DNA from 4 places in the Virgibacillus sp. Bac330 genome. Region 3 is predicted to be linked to each of the others. Evidence: riboswitches for the same ligand, from Rfam matches in the RefSeq annotation. Region 3 holds a riboswitch; each other region holds the start of a gene.

Region 1 (4,940 bases), 290 kb from region 3:
CCATAAGACTTGGCGACAAGCCAAGTTTATCTACTTGGTTTGGCTTCCTTTATAGTTTTGCGATTGCTTCTTCTATATCGGGAGCTTTAGTAATTGCCGATATAACAGAAACGCCATCAGCGCCCGCTTCCATAACAGCTGCCGCATTTTCCGTGTTAATTCCGCCTATCCCAACAATTGGCATGTTGGGGTACAGCCGTTTTATTTCTGTTATAAAGCCTGTACCTACTGCCATCTTTGCATCTTCTTTTGTCGAAGTCGGGAAAATGGGGCCGACGCCAAGATAGTCAACGTAATCCAGCGGGCTGGCATGCAGTTCTTCTAGGTTAGAAACAGAAAGTCCAATCCATTTATTTGGAAACTGTTGGCGCAATTCTTTTGCGTCTTTATCATCTTGACCGACATGTATGCCATCAGTCTCTAAAACTTCTGTTAACTCTACATCATCATTGATAAAAAACGGAATGTTATGTTGACAACAGATAGCGCGCAATTCTTTTCCTAATTGTATTTTTTGGTTGCCAGATAAAGCATCAGATCCTTTTTCGCGATATTGAAAAGCTGTAATACCTGCCTGAATCGCTTCTCTTAAAACTTGCTTCGGGTCTCGATCACAATTTTGGCTTCCCATGATGAAATATTTACGTAAAGCTGTTTGTAAATGCAAGCCTCTAGCCTCCTTATTTACTTAACGTTTAGCTTTTGCGAAAGGAAAGTTTTTCTACATATTATTTGGTGTTAAGTTGATCTATTTCATTGGACAATGCGTCAATAAAGGCCGGAAGAAAGCTGCCAGAACCTTGAACATGCTCTTGTTTAGCAGCATACTCGGCTGCTAATCCATAAAATTGTACGGCTGCAAATGCTTGTTCTTCTACTTTCGCATCTGTAGTTAGACAAGCAGCTATAATAGAGCCTAGCAAACAACCAGCACCTGTAATTTTTTCCAAATAGACATGCCCGCTTCTGTTTTCTATTACTGTTTCATTGTTACTACAAATATAGTCCGTCTCTCCTGTTACTACAGCAGTCGTATGATACATGTTGGCTACTTTTTTAGCAATCTCTTTGCCATCACCATCTCCGACAGATTCTACCCCCTTTACTTCCCATGGCATATCAACTAGCTTAGCCATTTCGCCTGCATTTCCTTTAATAACAGTAAATTGTACTTCTTGTAATAATTGTTTAACGACATCTTTACGAAATGATGTGGCGCCAATGCCAACAGGGTCTAGTACTACTGGGATGTCTTTTTTGTTGGCGGCTTTACCAGCAAGCTTCATTGCTGGTAGCTCTGTCAATGTTGATGTACCAATATTTATAAGCACACCATTAGAAATGGACGCCATTTCTTCTGCTTCTTCTGTTGCTTTTGCCATAATCGGTGAAGCCCCAAAAGCTAGTAAACCATTAGCAGTAAAATTCATCACGACTTCATTTGTCAAATTGTGAATTAACGGATTGGCCTCCCTAACTTGCTCTATAATTGATGTATTCATTGTTTCACCCTTTCTTCACGAATTCCCCAATGGTTGGTAGGGCCGTTCCCAGCGCCTAATGGGAAAGAATGCTTAATAGCTGCTGTAACAAATTGTTTAGCCTCTTTTACCGCTTCATATAACGGCAGGCCTTTAGCTAAATGAGCGGTAATGGCTGCCGAGTACGTACAACCAGTGCCATGCGTACTTGTTGTGTCAAAGCGTTTGGAGTGAAAGGTATGCATCTTATGTCCATCATATAAATAGTCAATGGCATCTCCATGCATATGTCCACCTTTTACTAGGGCAGCCCGAGCACCATGTTTATCCACCATTTCTTTGGCTGCTTCTTGTAAATCGTTAACATCATGGATTTTGTTGCCAGTAATAAATTCTGCTTCTGGAATATTTGGCGTAACAACAGTTGCTAAAGGTAGAAGCTGTTCTTTTAAATAATCTCTTGCTTCTTCGGCAATTAAAGGATCGCCGCTAGTAGCAACCATAACAGGGTCCATGACGTAGTATGCGTCTGTACTAGTAAGTTGTTTTTGGATGACGCGCATCATCGATTCATTGGCAATCATGCCTGTTTTTAGACTGTGTACAGGCATGTCAGAAAAAACAGATTGCAATTGCTCATCTATCATATCAATAGGGATATGGTGGACATTTTGTACACCAGTTGTATTTTGTGCAACAATCGATGTGATGACGGACATACCATAAACAGTTAACTCTTGAAATGTTTTCAGATCTGCCTGAATACCTGCACCTCCACTTGGGTCAGTTCCTGCAATCGTTAATGCACATGGAATTGGTTTCAAATTATTCGCTTCCTTTCTTTATATAATTGCCAGTATATTTCGTGAACCATGATGGCTCATTTTCGAGCGAACTACTATCTAGAATGATTCCCAAACATATAAATAGTTATCATATAGTCTTGGACTTAAAGCCAGTTTATTACTGCCTTTGTATACGAATCAGCTTATCTGTATTCACGCGTGAAACAATAAACCACCCTAAAAAAGCTCCAGAAATGCTACTTGCTAAAAATGACGGGACAAAGAATAGAGCTCCGGCACTACTGTCCATGAATAAGCGAGCAATGGGTACGGCAAGCAAGGATCCTACAATTCCAGTCCCTATACTTTCTCCAATGACAGCCCATCGTTTCTTCTCAAATCTACGATACAGTAAACCTGCAAACCATGCTCCTACCATGGCTCCTGGAAATGCTAATAAAGTTCCAAGTCCTAGCATATTTCGTAACAGACCAATCATAAAAGCTATTATTACAGCAGGTCCAGGTCCTAACGTAATAGCTGCCATCACATTAACAGCATGTTGCACGGGGTACGCTTTGGCAAATCCAGCAGGGAACCAAAGAAATTGTGCTGCTAGTGTGCCAATAGCAACAAAGACAGCCATTAATGTTAATGTGTATGTTTTTTTCATAGCATCACCTTGCTTTTGTCTATTTTACTAAGAGGAAAGTAGTGAAGAACAGCATTTTTAATAGAAGTTGCTGTAAGGTTTCTTTCATTCTAAACGAGAAGTCGTTGTCGACGAATAGAATAGAACAAAAGGAACAAGCATAACGCCATGTTACTCATCCTATAAACCTTATCTTTTCCTAACATGCAAAAAAAGTCAGACCCCAGACAGAACCTGACTTAGAAGAAGAAATATAGAAAGAGAATCTCTACTACTTCCCTCCGCTGGTCTTAACCAGATCAGGTCAATAAGAGTCAGAAGCTATTGCTTCTTCTCAGCCCATGATAGGCTCCCCTAGTAGTTCTTATAAAATATTCTACTAAAATATTAAACGCTAACACATCAAGCTTAACAAAATGGTAGATGTTTGTCATGGAAAAAGCTAGTACCTTTCCGCATCTTTATTACCTTGAATTGTACTTGCGTGGTTTAGAGATAGTTGTAAAGGGAAAATAATTGCCTGTTTTGAATAATGGCCTGCAAATCCACTTTCTATAAAATTACGGTCCATCTTTTATAGATGAAGTTAAAACATATTCAAAACTTTTAAAAGAAAGGTTAATAATTTCATGTGGACATGAATATGATAAGCATTACAAGATGGTTCTAAAATCCTAGTTTTTCATCGGTATATTAGAAACGCTTTCATGAAGAGGTGGTGATCTACTCCATGAGATTATAGAAGGATAAATCAGAAAGTGAAAGGAGGGGGAACAAATCTATTACAAAATAAGTAAATGCAAGATATTCCTTACAGGTGATAATGAACCGGGGAAAAAACTGTTTCAATAGACTGAATTTTTAGTTTGTTAACAAGATACCTATTTGCGAGTTTAAAATGTAAAGGCATGACAACATCCACCGCAAATATATGGCAAGAAACTATCTATTTCTAAAGTTGAGGTGCTTTAGAGTGGTGGAAATTTGTAAGAAACGAGGTGAAATCAGAATGTCCAAAGAAGTCATACTGGAACTAAAAGATGTCCATACGCATTTTTTTACGGAAAAAGGGGAGGTTCCCGCTGTGAATGGGGTTCGTTTATCTGTATGTAAAGGAGAGGTCGTTGGTATTGTTGGAGAATCGGGCTGTGGAAAAAGCGTCACATCCTTATCCATCATGCAATTAATACCTAGCCCGCCTGGCAAAATTGTAAGTGGTGACATTTATTTTAAAGGGGAAAATATCGTATCAGCTTCTCCTAAAAGAATGAAACAGATACGGGGAAATGAAATTGCTATGATTTTTCAGGAACCAATGACATCTTTAGATCCTTTATTTACCATTGGTAATCAAATGATAGAAGCGATTCGACTACACGAAAAAACAAGCAAAAAAGAAGCGCGTAACAAAGCGATTACATTATTAGAACTTGTTGGAATTCCTAGGGCAAATGCTATTGTCGCTAGTTATCCGCATCAATTATCAGGTGGAATGCGACAGCGGGTCATGATTGCAATGGCGATGGCTTGCGAACCAGATTTGTTAATAGCGGATGAACCAACAACAGCACTTGATGTAACGATACAGGCACAAATACTCGATTTAATGCGACAGTTAAATCAAGAAAAGCAGACAGCTATTCTGTTCATCACACATGATTTAGGTGTCGTTGCAGAGATTTGTGATCGCGTCGCAGTGATGTATGCTGGGCAAATCATCGAAGAAGGGACGACGAGAGAAATATTAAAATATCCTAACCACCCCTATACAAAAGGATTAATTCGTTCATTACCAAATGTGAAGAAAACAGAACAACAATTATATTCTATTCCAGGTACGGTTCCTAAGCCACAGAAGGAAAAGATAGGTTGTCGTTTTGCACCTCGTTGTGAATGGGCATTTGCACCATGTTTTCAAGCAAACCCTCCATTATATGAACTAGAAAATAACCGCACAAGTAGATGCTTTTTACATGAAAAGGAAGCATGATTGTTCCCATTAAAGCAAGCAGGAAGGAGGTA
Region 2 (4,940 bases), 1.6 Mb from region 3:
AATCATTTCTTGGTCAACGCTATCGTTGCCATAGAAATGAAGATGATAATCTCGATACTTGTTTAATGCCTCTACTAAACGACTATACTTAAATGGCTTTATAAGATAATCAAACGCCCCATGCTGCATCATATTGCGAACCATTTCCCTATCTTCTGCAGCAGAGATGACAATTACTTCCACATTTATATTGTGATGTCGAAGCGCCTTTATCGTCTGAATTCCATCTTGTTCAGGCATATAAATATCGAGTAATACGAGATTGGGCTGATAGATTTGACAATGCTCGACACCTGTTTTTCCATCTCTTGCAGTAGCGACAACAATGAAACCGTTTACTTTTTCTACCATCTTTTTGTTTACTTCCTGCACCATGGGATCATCTTCAATGATAACAACTTTTACCTCTGTATTTTTACACATTCGTATCTCCCTCTCTTCGGACTTGATCCCGTATTCCCCCTTGTAATAAAATTGTAAAATGAAGCTTTCCTAGTGAAAAAACTTATGATAATGATGCCCGTTCAGCTATCATCCTACCAATCTCTAGCGAAGCTGTTGCAGCGGGCGAAGGTGCATTGCAAACGTGGAGCACATTTTTTCCGGGTATAATAAAAAAGTCATCAAGGAGTGTTCCATCTCGAAGCATAGCTTGTGCGCGTACACCAGATGGAGCTTTTATCATATCTCTGTTTGGATTTCTGGAATAAAACGCTGCAAACTTTTTACAAATAATGCTTTATACAAAGAACGCGACATTTCCATTGCGCCCACCTTTATATTTGCCTTTGCTAATTGCCAAAATCCTGGAAATAACAACGTAGCTAGTACTTCTTTCCTATCTATGTCCCACTTATTGTATCCTTCTTTTTTAAGACTCCATACTGCATTAGGGCCTGCATGCACTTCACCATGAATTCCTCTCGTCAAATGTACGCCTAAAAATGGATACTTTGGGTCTGGTACTGGATAGACCAAATTTTTTACTACATAATGTTTCGTTGCTTTTAATGTAAAATACTCCCCACGAAAAGGGATAATCTTTACATCCGTTAAAATACCCGACTGTTTAACCAATTGGTCGCTATGCAAGCCCGCACAATTGATAACCTTTCTAGCGATCAAAGATTGATGATTCGTATCTATCGTTACTTCAAATCCTTTCTCATTTATTTGATGCGCTTGTGTATTTAAAAACAAATCAACTCCTTGGTTTGCGAGTAACTCTACTAATTTATAAGCCACCTGTTGATAATCCACAATACCTGTTGTCGGTATATACAAGCCTCCTTCTGCTTGAACATATGGCTCATGATCAATAACTTCCTCTCTTTGTAATTTTGTTATTTGTAAACCATTTTTACAACCTCGGTGATACAGTTGATCCATAAACGGTAATTCTCGCTTTCTTGTAGCTACAATGATTTTGCCACAAACTTCATGTTTCACCTCATATTTTTGACAAAATGCAATCATAGAATTTCTACCCTTCACCGCTAATTGGGCCTTTAAGCTACCAGGTTTATAATAAATGCCACTATGAATGACCCCACTGTTCCTCCCTGTTTGATGAGCTGCCCAGGCTGCTTCTTTCTCCAATACGGCAATGGATGAATGCGGATGCTTTGTTTTCAGCTGCCATGCCGTTGCTAAACCTACAATACCTCCACCAATAATAATGTAATCATACATGCACGAATTCCCCCTTTCCTTACTTCAATTAGGTCTCCAATCTGTATATTCAACATATTATCTTAATTAAATAATTATTTCGAATTAAACCAGTCTTTAAACTAAATGTAACAACTTGAAACATAGCTAAAGCAAAAACAGCTGTGCAATTTCACAATCAACATGGTTTTTCGCATCACCATAACCTATTTAGTATGAAATGGACCACCTTTTGCAACCAAATTTAAACAAAAACAGATAGACTGCTATTTTCGATAAGGTAATGGTATTTACTATGCAAGTTACTTATAAGCTTCAAACAAATTGGTTGTGAACGTTGACGTTCTATACTATAATTCACTATAACAAACTATAAAACCGCATAACTATTTGCACTAGGGGAGCTATTTTAGATGGCTGAGAGGATAATTTCTGACCCTTAATACCCGATCTGGATAATACTAGCGTGGGGAAGTGCAGTCAAAACCAGAGAGTACAACATACATAGTCTATTTGGTAAAGACTGCCTTCTTCACGAATGCAGTCTTTTTTGTGGTCTAGGAAATTATAAAATTTTGCAGCTGTGGATAAACTAACTAAGTTATTTAGCCACGTCCGGCGCAAGCGCCCAGCAACTAGGCGACTTCACTCCATTGCCTTACGATAGTTCTAATTAGGAAGGCGACGAAAGACGGGCTTGCCGCAGGGCGACGGCATACTCCTGTTGCAGGAGCATGATTCCTAAAACTTTCGTTGATTCGTTCCACTCGCTACGTTGCTAACCGGGCACACCGAGCCTTTGTTCTATGTGAAAATTTGTTTATAAAAGTTCAAAACGAGTTCCTTTGCGCTTGTAGCACAATTTCATCGCGGTACATTATAAAACTATGATTTATAGAAGGAGGAAGAAAATTGAATAATCCATTTCATACTTGCCACAACAGTAGAATAGCTGGCTGTGATTTTGCCATTTATCCGATGACAGATCAATTTGTGGATGTTATTACAACAGCATTAAAAGAAGTAGACACATCTAAAGTTTGGGTGAAAACAACGGACGTCGGTACATGTGTGAGAGGAAAAATCACCCATGTATTTGATGTCACAAAAGCTTTATTTCTTCATGCCGCACAAACAGGTTACCATGTCGTATTTAGTGGTACCTATTCTATCGGTTGTCCAGGAGATTCTGATGGGGATGTATTTTTAGCTGAAGATGACCGACGATTAAACGAGGCAGAGAGCAAGAAGATCAAACAAGAGGTAGCTGGAAAGTTTTCTCTCTATCCATTAGGTGGCGGCGACTATATGAATCTCATTTACGACCAAATTGAAGCCATGAAAAAGCAAAACATCCGCGTATCCTCCATTCATTACGCCACACGATTAGATGGGGATGGGAAGGATGTATTTAATGGCTTGGAACAAGTCTTTGTCAACATGGAACATAGTGGATCTTCTCACACCGTTATGACGACGACAATATCAGCTAACAGTCCTTCTAAAAAGGATGTGAACAGTGATGACTAACTGGCGTTTAAAAGAAATTATTGTTATGGCTGTTTTATCGGTCGTATTTGGGATTGTCTATTTAGCTTTCCTCCCAGTAGGAAAGCTACTTGTATCATTTATGGGCCCCATTGGTTATGACTTTATTTTTGGAATTTGGTTTATCGTATCCATTATTGCGGCCTATATATTACGTAAACCAGGAGCGGCTTTTCTATCCGAAACAATTGCCGCTACGGTGGAAATGCTCTTAGGCAATGCGATGGGGCCAATCATTATTATTACTGGAATGATCCAAGGGCTTGGTGCAGAGACTGCTTTTGCTGCGACAAGATATAAACGCTATTCCTTATGGGTATTAATGCTTGCAGGAGTTGGAGCAGCGATTTTTAGTTTTGTTTGGGGCTATTTTCGTGGCGGATATGCTGCTTTAAGCACACCTTATGTGATTAGCATGCTCATCGTTAGAATGATCAGTGGCGCAATTATTTCCGGTGTACTTGGAAAAGCAATTAGTGACTCACTAGCTAAGACAGGTGTATTATCTAGTTTTGCCCTTGGAAAGCAAATAGATAAAGCGAGGTCTGTATCATGATTCAAGTGCGCGAACTCACACTTTGGTTTAACGAGCATGAACACCCTACTATCAACAAGCTATCCTTTGATTTGCGTTCTGGCGAAACGATGCTTCTACTCGGACCAAGTGGCAGTGGAAAAAGCACATTAACTTGTTGCTTAAACGGGATTTACCCTCGCGAACTTGATGGGGAAATAGCAGGAGATATCCATATCTTTGGGACTTCGATTCAAGATACGAAACCTGGAGAAATGAGTAAACATGTCGGTGTCGTCTTCCAAGATCCTGAAAGTCAATTTTGTATGTTGACGGTAGAAGATGAGATCGCTTTTGGATTGGAGAACATCGACACACCGAGAGATAAAATTGCCACAAAGATAGACGAAGTATTGCAGATGGTAGGCTTAACCGCTTATAAAGAAGCAAACATTCATTCTCTATCTGGAGGACAAAAGCAAAAGCTCGCGCTAGCATGCATCCTAGCACTTGAACCCGACTTTGTAATTTTAGACGAGCCAACTGCTAATTTAGATCCACTAGCAAAACAGGCATTCATTCAAACGATGAAACATATTCAGGAAGATAAAAAAATTGGGCTCATTGTTATTGAACATCAATTGGACGGGTGGATCTCTTTTATAGAGAGAGCCTTTATTTTATCCAAAGCAGGACATGGTGTATTTGATGGTTCTTTAACAGAAGCGATTACAAAACATGCGGACCTTTTTCAATTAGAAGGCATTGCACTTCCGTCTATTACGGAACTCGCGTTACAAGCTTGTGACAATAATCAAGCAGCTTTTTCAAAAATCCCTTTCACTTACGAAGATTTTACAACGCATATGTCCTATTTGGATCAAACGTTTTTAGAAACAACTGCCAAAAAAAGCTGCGCATTGGAACCTATCATAGAAGTTCACAACGTAAAGCTTTCGAAAAAGAAACAAAAAATTCTACGTGACATTACTTTCTCTTGGGCAGGCCCATCCTTTATTGCGGTTACAGGGGCAAATGGAAGCGGGAAAACATCACTCACTCGTTTGTTAGCAGGGATAGAGTTCCCTTCAGCAGGAAATATATATGTAAACAATCGCTCCATTGATCAATGGAAGCAAAAAGAATTACGGCAACAAATTGGCTACGTATTTCAAAATCCCGAACACCAATTTATCACTGACCGTGT
Region 3 (4,940 bases):
GATAACAATATCATACGTATCATATTGATTTACTGCTTCTGCTACACTAGATTGAAAAAGCGATACTTGATGTATGAGCTTTTCTTTTTCTAGCCACTCACGTATTTTTTCTTTCACCATTGTAGAAGTTGCGACCCCAGTACCACAAATTACGAGTATTTTAATCATTTTATTTCCTCCAATAGGAATTATTTTTATGTTTGTGTCTACTTCGTCTGTTAACATAGATGAATAAAACCATAATAAATGCCCCAAAAACTATAAAGCTAAACCACTGCATTCTTCCCGGTAACCAAATGAAAGGAAAAGTTGTCCACACTGCACCATCTACAAGCGAAGAAATCGTCGCGTAATTTTCCATATTAAAATCGGCACTTATCGCTGTCGTTGTTACTAAAGGAGCAACCCAAGTTGCAATATAAAGACCAATGCCAATATAAAAAGCTCCACCAATAACTGTCCGAATTATATTACCTTTAAAAACAGGTACCATTAAAGCAATAAGAAAAGGAATCGTCGCTAAGTCTGTAAAAGGTAACACTTTATTACCTGGTAATATCACAGCTAACAACAGTGTGATGGGCACTAATAACAAAGAAGCTGATAAAACGGCTGGATGCCCCACCGCTAAAGCACTATCCATTCCAATATATAAATTTCTCTTTGGAAAACGTTGCTTCATATAATTTCCAGCGGCTTCTGAAACAGGTGCAAGTCCTTCCATTAATAAAGCGACCATACGTGGTAATAAGACAAGCACTGCCCCTGTCTGCATTGCTAAAGTTAACGTATTTTTAAGGTCATATCCTGCCAGTACACCAATAAATAAACCGATGACCACCCCCATTACTGTCGTATCACCAAACACACCCAGATGTTTTTGAATGGACGCTTGATTTGCCTGTAGCTTATTAAATTTAGGAATCCGATCAAATACGTAATTTAAAGGTTTGGCTACGATATAAGATGGAGCAGAAGCCCCATGCGGGAAAGTAATCTGTTTAAATCCATAAAAGGATTGGATATCCCTCTGAATCCAGTCACCAAGCAAAAGCAATACTATATGATGAACAATCATTACTCCAACAGCCATAGCGAAATGATTGGTCAACACCAAAACTAATGAGGCTGTAAAAGAAGTATGCCAAAAATTCCATATATCAATATTTAGTGTCCGAGTAAATCCAATCGATAATAGAAGTAAATTGATAGCAATACCTATTGGAATCGTCAAACTGCCTAGAACGGTTCCATATGATATAGCTGCAGCTGCTGGCCAACCAACATCAATAATGGTGAGCTCTAAACCATATTTGTCAACCATAGCTTCAATTGCAGGTCCTAAGCTGTCACCTAATAGTCCGATAACAAGATTAATACCAATAAAACCAATGCCAACGATTAATCCAGAGCGAACAGCTTTGCTCACCTTTGTGCGCAAAACTAATGCAAAAATAAAAATTACAAATGGAAGCATAACACTAGCTCCCAAGTCAACAAACCACTGTAAAACAGACATTATTTCTCCCCCCATGCCAATATCTCATTGCATGTACAACATCGATAACGTATGTAACATGGTAACTTCCCCCTAGCTGACTCCCATAACAGTAGCAATTACTTCTTTATCTACCAATGGTAAAAGTGAATTTCATGAGATGACGAGTTTTGCTCAATAGGAGCTAAGACGTTCTCATGAATAGAAAGCTTAGTTATCCATAAATTTCTATAGCAAAGGATTACATTTCGCTTAGACCTTAAAGCCTAAAATTTTTGCGCAATAAAAAATGCCACTTTCTTCCCTGAGGAAAAGTGACATCGCATTCGAATTCTAAGCTAATCAATTTGCTCCAAACCATTATTAGAATCAAAGTTTCTGCCACTTCCCTCCGCTGGTTTATAACGCCAGATCAGGTTCAAAGAGTCCCAACGTCACACGTTGATCTCAGCCACAAATACGGCACCCCTAGTGAACTATTTTCATTTTTAATTGTATAGATAATATATCGGTTGGCACGTGCAAGTGTCAAGTTTTTTTAGCAATGTTCATGAACAAAGGCTCCGGGCGACTTGTTAGCAACGTAGTGACTGGAACGAATCAACGAAAGTTTTAGTAATCATGCTCCTGCAACAGGAGTATGCCGACGCCCTCCGGCAAGCCCGTTTTTAGTCGGCCTTCCTCTTAAACACGAACCGATGACGATTTATCTTAGGGCAATGGAGTGAAGCCGCCTAGTTGTTGGGTGCTGGAGTATGACGGGGCCATTCGGTTATTAGGTTACGCCATAGCATCAAATTTTTATGCTTTCTTATCTTTTAAAAACCTGCTGGACAAATCCAGCAGGTTTTTCCATTTCACTTATTTATTTTCTAGTAAAATCCACATATTCCTCTGTTCCTACATGTATCTTTGTTTCACTTGGTTTCGTTTTTGCAACAACCTTGCCATTGCGAATGGAATACATGACAACAGCTTGTTTACGAATCGCTTCATACGTATTTTCTGCGCCCAAAACGATGAAGTTAGCTGGTTTTCCAACTTCTATACCATACTCTTGTTCAACATGCATTGTTTTAGCACTGTTTGTTGTAATTAGATCCATTGAGTCAACAATTTGCTCGTACCCTAATAATTGAGCGACGTGAACTCCCATATGAAGTACTTGAAGCATATTTCCTGTGCCAAGCGGATACCAAGGATCAAAGATATCATCATGACCGAAACATACGTTCATACCTGCTTCTAATAACTCCTTCACTCTCGTTAAACCACGACGTTTTGGATAAGAGTCAAATCGCCCTTGCAAATGGATATTAACAAGTGGGTTGGATACAAAGTTGATCTCTGACATCTCTAATAAACGAAACAATTTATAAGCATACGCATCATTATAAGATCCCATTGCTGTTGTATGACTGGCAGTTACTCTGGGCCCTAGCCCCCGCTCATATGCTTCTTTCGCCACTACTTCTACAAATCGAGATTGCTCATCATCGATTTCATCACAATGAATGTCAATTAATCGATCATATTTTTCAGCAAGATCGAAGGCAATTTTTAACGACTCCACACCATATCCCCTGGTGAATTCAAAATGCGGAATTCCTCCGACTACATCTGCACCTAACTTCAAAGCTTCTTCCAACAATTCTTTTCCATTCGGATAGGATAAAATACCTTCTTGTGGGAAAGCAACTAGTTGCAAGCTCACAAAATCCGCCATTTCTTCCTTCAATTCTAGCAGTGCTCGTAGTGCTGTTAGCTTTGGATCAGTTACATCGACATGGGTGCGCACATGCTGAATACCTTGGGCAATTTGCCATTTCAAAGCTTGCGTAGCTCTATCTTTCACATCTTCATACGTTAACGATTGCTTCCTCTCTGACCAACGTTGAATGCCTTCAAATAACGTGCCACTCTCATTCCATTTTGGCTCTCCTGCGGTTAGTGTTGTATCAAGATGAATATGAGGTTCGATAAATGGAGGAAATACTAAGGAACCAGTAACGTCAAGAACTTCCCCTATATGCTGCTGCTTAGCAGGGGAAATAGACGTAATTGTTTTTTCTGTCACACTAATATCCCATAACCCAGATTTATTGCGTAATCTAGCATTTTTTATAATCACTTTTACTGCCCCACCTTTTCTGTATTGGTTAGAATAACTTCTTTTTCCTTTGCACTAGCAACAAGCTTCGTAACAACAACATGGGTAACTGCAGCACCTATTAACGCATTCATTGGTGGGATACCTGGTAATAAAGTTGCTGCAGCAATCCCTGTTCCCCAAGCAAAAAGGGCAATCCAATTGATAGCGGTAAATGTCATTTCATGGAAAGCTCGATAATGGCCGCGGCGAAGAATGAAAAAATCAGCTAACAAAATGGCTCCAATTGGTGGTAAAGCAGAACCGAGAATCGTTAAGAAGCCAACAAAATTGTTGTATAACCACATGGCCCCTAATGTACCAATAATTCCATTAAAAATGACAATTTTATGCTTTGCTATTTTCGTAATGTTAGAAAGTCCAAGCCCTGATGCATACAAGGCATTATCATTCGTTGTCCATATATTTAACCCTAAAACAATAATGGCAGGTAAAATAAGATTTTGCATAAACATAACTTCAGAAATATCTGCTTGCCCCGTTGCCACAGAACCTACAGCTCCAAATAAAAACATGAATGTGTTCCCGATGAAAAAAGCAACCACAGTCGCAACTACTGCCGAACGTTTTTTTCGCGCAAATCTGGTGAAATCAGGTGTTAAAGTTCCTGCGCTTATAAAAGAACCAATGCAGATTGTAAGTGCGACAGCCAAACTCATCGTTTCAGCTGGTTCGTATTGCAATAAAACTTGTACTCCACCTAGACTTTCTGTTGCTTTTAATACGGAAGTTCCTCCGAGAAGAGCGATTAGCGGTACCGCAATAAAGCTAATAATAGCCAAAGCCTTCATGCCGAAAAAAGCGGTAAAAGTCATCAATATACCCGCAATACCAATAAGAATATAGATATCAATTCCTGTCACTTTTTGTACAGGTATGGCAAACATCGCTGTTCCAACACCGAACCAACCAATTTGTGTAAAGGCTAGTAAAAAAGAAGCAAGATAAGATCCTTTCTCTCCAAAGGCATAGCGAGCCAGCAAATGTGTAGATAAGCCTGTTTTTGCTGCCATATAAGCTAGTAACCCAGTATATGCTCCAAGAATAAAATTCCCCGTAAGAACAATTGCCATAAACTGTATGAAAGAAAGACCTTGACCTAATTCTCCACCAGACCACATGCTTGCCGAGAAAAAAGTGAGTCCTAGCATAACAACAAGTGTTTTCCAAAAACCATTGCGATAAGATGAAGGTACTGCTGTTAGTGAAAATTCTGTGTCGATGTTTTTCATTCTCTTTTCCTCCTGGTTTGGTACCAAGAACAGAAAGGAA
Region 4 (4,940 bases), 1.0 Mb from region 3:
CGGAATACATTCTCTGTACGATTTTGCGTCGAACCGATGTAAACCATCTTGTCGGATAAAACCGTAGAATCTTTAGGTATAGAAAATGATTCTACTTCACGAGTGATGGCGTTTTTCTTCAGTCTTGATACGAAAAAATAGCCTTCATCTGTCATTCGATCAAATCGTTCATAATCAACGTATCCACGGTCAAACACATACATGGCTTCTTTGTCGTCTACGAGAACTTCCAGTTGATTTCTGTCATGTTCTTTGGCTGTTGTAATCACTGCTTTTTCAGGATAGACGGTGTCTTTATTCATAAATACAAGTCGTAAATGTAGCTTAACTCCTGCTTTTGTTTTACGGAACTTTGCCCACTTATGATTCGTTAAGTTCAATGGAAGCGTGCTAGAATCAATGATTTTCAATGGCATGTATTTCCCGTTTTTAAATTGGATACCTTTTATTTTGTAAACAAGTTCCAAGAATAAATGGGAAAGGATCATTGGATTCATTTCATTATTCTTCCTTGATAGCTGAGATGTACTAATCGATTCAAACCCCAGTGCTTTTTGAAGTCCATCATCTATTAGGGCATCGCTCATTTCTTCCAAGCTCTCGAATCCTTGCAGTTGGGCAAGTAACATAAGCTTTATATACGCTGCAGTTGTTAGCTTTTTTGTGTAGTAATCTTGTTTATTTTCTTCTACTTGTTCAAATAGTTTTTTCGTATTTATAGGTGAAACCCATTTACCAAATGATGATTTTAGTGTATTCTTGTCCATACGGATTATCCTTTACTTTTGGATTTGGACAGGAACCACCTGTACTTCCATTGTAAAGGATTTTTTTGTATCATGAACACATAATTATTGAACATTTTCAGTATTTTGAATCATCAGGTTTAATTAATGCAATGCTAGTGATATTTTTTATGTGTTGTATCTTGCTGCGATCCAGTTTATAGGCGAATGAATCATTCCTTCTAACGCCAGAACCGAAGTGGAATGCATGGGGCTTCACTTGCTCGTATACATCAGCAAATGTTGCTGGCTTTAAACCATGCCCCACCATCATATTTACATGCGTATCCGCAGCCAAATCAATCAATTGTTGTAGCTGCGGAATAGCCTCAGGTGCTTTATAGTTACCTCCTGCAGTTAACACTGTCGTTATTTGCTTATATTGTGCCAAGCATGCTAACGCTTCTTCTTGGTCACGAGCAAAATCAAACGCCCGATGAAAAGTTACATCTAAATCATCAGCCACGTCTAATAACTGTTTCAACACTTCTTCATCAATCGTTTTTTCAGTAGTCAATGACCCAATAACGATACCGTTTGCACCCATCTTTTTAATCAGATCTATATCTGCCTTCATCGTGTCTATATCGTATTTGTTGTATACAAATGATTGACTATGTGGACGAACCATGACATTGATAGGCAGATGGACAGCTTCAACTGCTTTTTTTAGTAAACCGTAACTTGGTGTAAGCCCTATTTCTGCCATCGCAGGGCTAAGTTCAATCCGATCTGCTCCATACTGCTCTGCTTCTATCACATCCGTTAAGTTCGTAGCAATAACTTCTAAAAGCATGAACAACCCTCTCCTTTACATACAATACCCTTATCCTACCTGATGAGAGCGCCTTTTAATAGACCAAAAAGATGCAAAGAACCTAACTACTATCCTCACTTCCTTTGCCTAAATCTATCATCTATGCTTTAATGACAATACATAGTGTTATTATATATCTCACTAGGGGAGCAATTTTATTGCTGAGAAAGGAAACTTGACCCTTTGAACCTGATCTAGTTTGTACTAGCGTAGGGAAGTGACAACTTGCATGAATAGTAATCAGGCAATCACTTCCCCGTTCTATTTACATCGTAGAATGGGGAATATTATTTTCTCCAGATGCAAGTACGTCTTATCCTGAACTACAAAGGTTTGTTGTTTCCACATCTTCTCTAGCATTAAAATAATTTCAATTATCGAGAGGAGAATATAGTATGATGCAACAACTATTTACAGATCGTTTATGGAAAAAGGTAGAGCCCATTTGGAAATCCTATTTGGAGCATCCATTTGTAAAAGGGTTAGGAGAAGGTTGGCTTGATAAGGAAAAGTTCAAGCATTGGATGAAGCAAGACTATGTTTATTTAATAGAATATTCTCGCTTGTTTGCATTAGGAAGCGCGAAAGCACATGATTTATCAACAATGACAACGTTTGCCAATTTACTTCATGGAACCTTGCATATGGAAATGGATTTACATCGTAACTATGCAAGCAAGTTTGGCATAACTGCTGATGAATTAGAAGAAACAGAAGCGGCGGCAACAACGACTGCATACACAAGTTATATGCTAAATGTGGCACAACAAGGTGGCATAGAAAATACAGTCGCCGCCGTACTGGCTTGTGCTTGGAGTTATAATTACATTGGCAAAGCATTGGCAGCCTGGCCAAACGCCTTGGAACATGAATTTTACGGCAATTGGGTACAAATGTATTCCTCCGAAGATTTTACAGCACTAGCTAACGATTGCATTGATTTAATTAATACAATTGCGGAAGATAAACCAGAACACGAGTTAGCCATCTTGGAAGATATCGTTGTGAAAACGAGCTATTTTGAATATATGTTCTGGGATATGGCAGAACATCAAGCCATGTGGCCTATCCCTGTAGCTGCCCAAAACTTATAATTCTTCGTAAATCTTTATCCGTTGAAATGGTAACTTAGATTAATTTCGGACGGCATCATCTGCGGTTTTTAACTTCATAAAAATCCGCAAAGCTCATCATTTAAAAGCTACGGCTATCACCATAAAGACTTGGTGACATGTCGTAGCTTTCTTTATTCCTTAAGTAGAACGATGCAATAGCTTGCTAACAGTCTATTATAACCTATAGATTTCGAAAGGATATATATACCAGATAAATATGATACAACATTGTTACACAGATAATTTATAATGAAAGAGAGGGAGGTTTGCCCAATGGTGCGAATACTAATCGTTGAAGATGAAAAACCAATATCTGACTTAATAAAAATGAGTCTCGGAGATGCAGGATATGAATGTTTCTGTGCCTATGATGGAGAACAAGCTGCTGATATGATCGAAGCAAATCATTTTGATTTAGCAATTTTAGATATTATGCTCCCCAAAATTAATGGCTATGATTTACTAGAATATATCCAGCCTTACGATATACCAGTCATATTTTTAACTGCCAAATCAGATGTAACGGATAAAGTAAAAGGGTTAAAGCTTGGAGCGGAAGACTACCTAACGAAACCTTTTGAAATCGTAGAATTGCTAGCCCGAGTGGAAACTGTTTTACGCAGATATGATAAAAACAAACGATTTATAGAATTGTTTGATATAAAAATAGATACGCTTTCCAGAGTCGTAACCAAATCAGGAAAAACTGTTAATCTAACAGCGAAAGAGTACGACTTATTATTATTATTTATTAACAATAAAAATATTGCTCTATTTCGGAGTAACATCTCTATGAAAGTTTGGGGAGAAGATTTTGTCGGCGAAAGCAGGACGATTGACCTGCACGTACAACGTATGCGACAAAAGCTTGGTTTAAAGGATAAAATCGTAGCAGTCTATAAGGTGGGCTATAGACTGGAGGTATAGCATGAAATTATTTTGGAAAATATTTTATTCCACGATGATCGTATCTGTCTCCTGCTTCAGCATTGGAAGTTATATATTAATTGACTCCGCTTTTCAAGATTCTATCAAGCGCGAAGCCACTTCTGTATTTGAGGAAAATGATATTTTAAGATACTCGCTACAAAAAGAATTACGAGAGGCTTCCGTATCGGATTTTTACTTCGCTGATGAAAAAAACAAGGAATCAGCATCCAATGAAGAGCTACTTATAACCGTTGCCTCCTCCTTAACCATTTATGAATCTGGTGGAGAACTTACTTTTCGCATTAGTAACCAGGACGGAGATATCGTATACGATAATTTTAATGAAGATTTAAGTAACGATGCCGTTACACAAGTATCGAATCAATCTAAAGGCTACCAAGTAAAAAATGTTAATGGGAAATATTTTCTTCACGCTATGACACCACTTCAATTACATGAAGATTTATTCTACATTGAAAACTTTCGAGAAATATCCGATATTTTTGCGAGTAAAAATGACCAATGGACAATGTATATGTATATTACGCTGCTGATGATTGGAATAGGTGCAATCGTCATGCTAGTCACTGCATGGCTACTGACAAAACCGATCTATAAATTATCGAAAGCAACGAAACAGATTGCTAAAGGAAATTTTGAAGAACGAACGATTGTTAGCAGCTATGTTGAGGTTGAGGAATTATCCCGCAATTTTAATTTTATGGCTGAACATATTGAAGAAATGATTTCTCAGTTAAAAGAAGCCAATCAAAGGCAAGAAACATTTATTGGGAGTATTAGCCATGAATTAAAAACACCACTTACTACCATGATTGGTTATGCAGATATGCTTCGCTCTAAAAAGTTAGATTCAGAACAAACATTTATGGCAGCGAATTATATTTTTCAAGAAGGAAAGCGAATTGAGGAGTTAACAATGAAATTACTCGATTTGTTGGTATTAAAAAAACGAGATATTGAAACAAAACCCATAAAAGCAACTGCCTTTTTCAGCCCCTTGCAACAGTACATGGAACCTATTTTTGAAAAAGCAAACATGGAATTTTATGTGGAAGCAGAAGAAGCTATGATACTTATTGAGCCCGATTTAATGCGAACCGTTTGTACCAATTTACTCGATAATGCAAGAAAAGCAATCGATCATGATCATGGAAAAATTAAGCTCCATGGCTTTATCCACCAAAACGACTATCACATCCGTATTTGTGATAATGGAAAAGGTATTCAAGCAGATGAAATGGCTAAAATTACCGACGCTTTTTATATGGTTGA

Evidence for each region. Region 3 has a riboswitch for thiamine pyrophosphate ahead of D9780_RS02280 (PTS galactitol transporter subunit IIC). Riboswitches for the same ligand answer to the same signal wherever they lie in the genome.
Region 1: another riboswitch for thiamine pyrophosphate. It lies ahead of thiW (energy coupling factor transporter S component ThiW); the one in region 3 lies ahead of D9780_RS02280 (PTS galactitol transporter subunit IIC).
Region 2: another riboswitch for thiamine pyrophosphate. It lies ahead of D9780_RS15565 (YkoF family thiamine/hydroxymethylpyrimidine-binding protein); the one in region 3 lies ahead of D9780_RS02280 (PTS galactitol transporter subunit IIC).
Region 4: another riboswitch for thiamine pyrophosphate. It lies ahead of tenA (thiaminase II); the one in region 3 lies ahead of D9780_RS02280 (PTS galactitol transporter subunit IIC).

What each region holds. Positions count from the first base shown of each region.
Region 1 is NZ_CP033048.1:215,766-220,705, forward strand. Features, by position in the region: gene thiE (thiamine phosphate synthase) at 50-631, opposite strand; gene thiM (hydroxyethylthiazole kinase) at 729-1,502, opposite strand; gene thiD (bifunctional hydroxymethylpyrimidine kinase/phosphomethylpyrimidine kinase) at 1,499-2,305, opposite strand; gene thiW (energy coupling factor transporter S component ThiW) at 2,445-2,939, opposite strand; TPP riboswitch at 3,178-3,284, opposite strand; gene D9780_RS00955 (ABC transporter ATP-binding protein) at 3,928-4,908, shown strand.
Region 2 is NZ_CP033048.1:3,331,261-3,336,200, forward strand. Features, by position in the region: gene D9780_RS15555 (response regulator) at 1-423, opposite strand, end outside; partial or broken gene lhgO (L-2-hydroxyglutarate oxidase) at 506-1,692, opposite strand; TPP riboswitch at 2,059-2,161, shown strand; gene D9780_RS15565 (YkoF family thiamine/hydroxymethylpyrimidine-binding protein) at 2,584-3,201, shown strand; gene D9780_RS15570 (ECF transporter S component) at 3,194-3,775, shown strand; gene D9780_RS15575 (ABC transporter ATP-binding protein) at 3,772-4,940, shown strand, end outside.
Region 3 is NZ_CP033048.1:509,700-514,639, reverse strand. Features, by position in the region: gene D9780_RS02285 (PTS sugar transporter subunit IIB) at 1-168, opposite strand, end outside; gene D9780_RS02280 (PTS galactitol transporter subunit IIC) at 170-1,519, opposite strand; TPP riboswitch at 1,868-1,978, opposite strand; gene D9780_RS02275 (cytosine deaminase) at 2,364-3,629, opposite strand; gene codB (cytosine permease) at 3,632-4,900, opposite strand.
Region 4 is NZ_CP033048.1:3,971,001-3,975,940, reverse strand. Features, by position in the region: gene D9780_RS18465 (IS4 family transposase) at 1-767, opposite strand, end outside; gene D9780_RS18460 (copper homeostasis protein CutC) at 865-1,581, opposite strand; TPP riboswitch at 1,736-1,835, shown strand; gene tenA (thiaminase II) at 2,001-2,696, shown strand; gene D9780_RS18450 (response regulator transcription factor) at 2,991-3,644, shown strand; gene D9780_RS18445 (sensor histidine kinase) at 3,646-4,940, shown strand, end outside.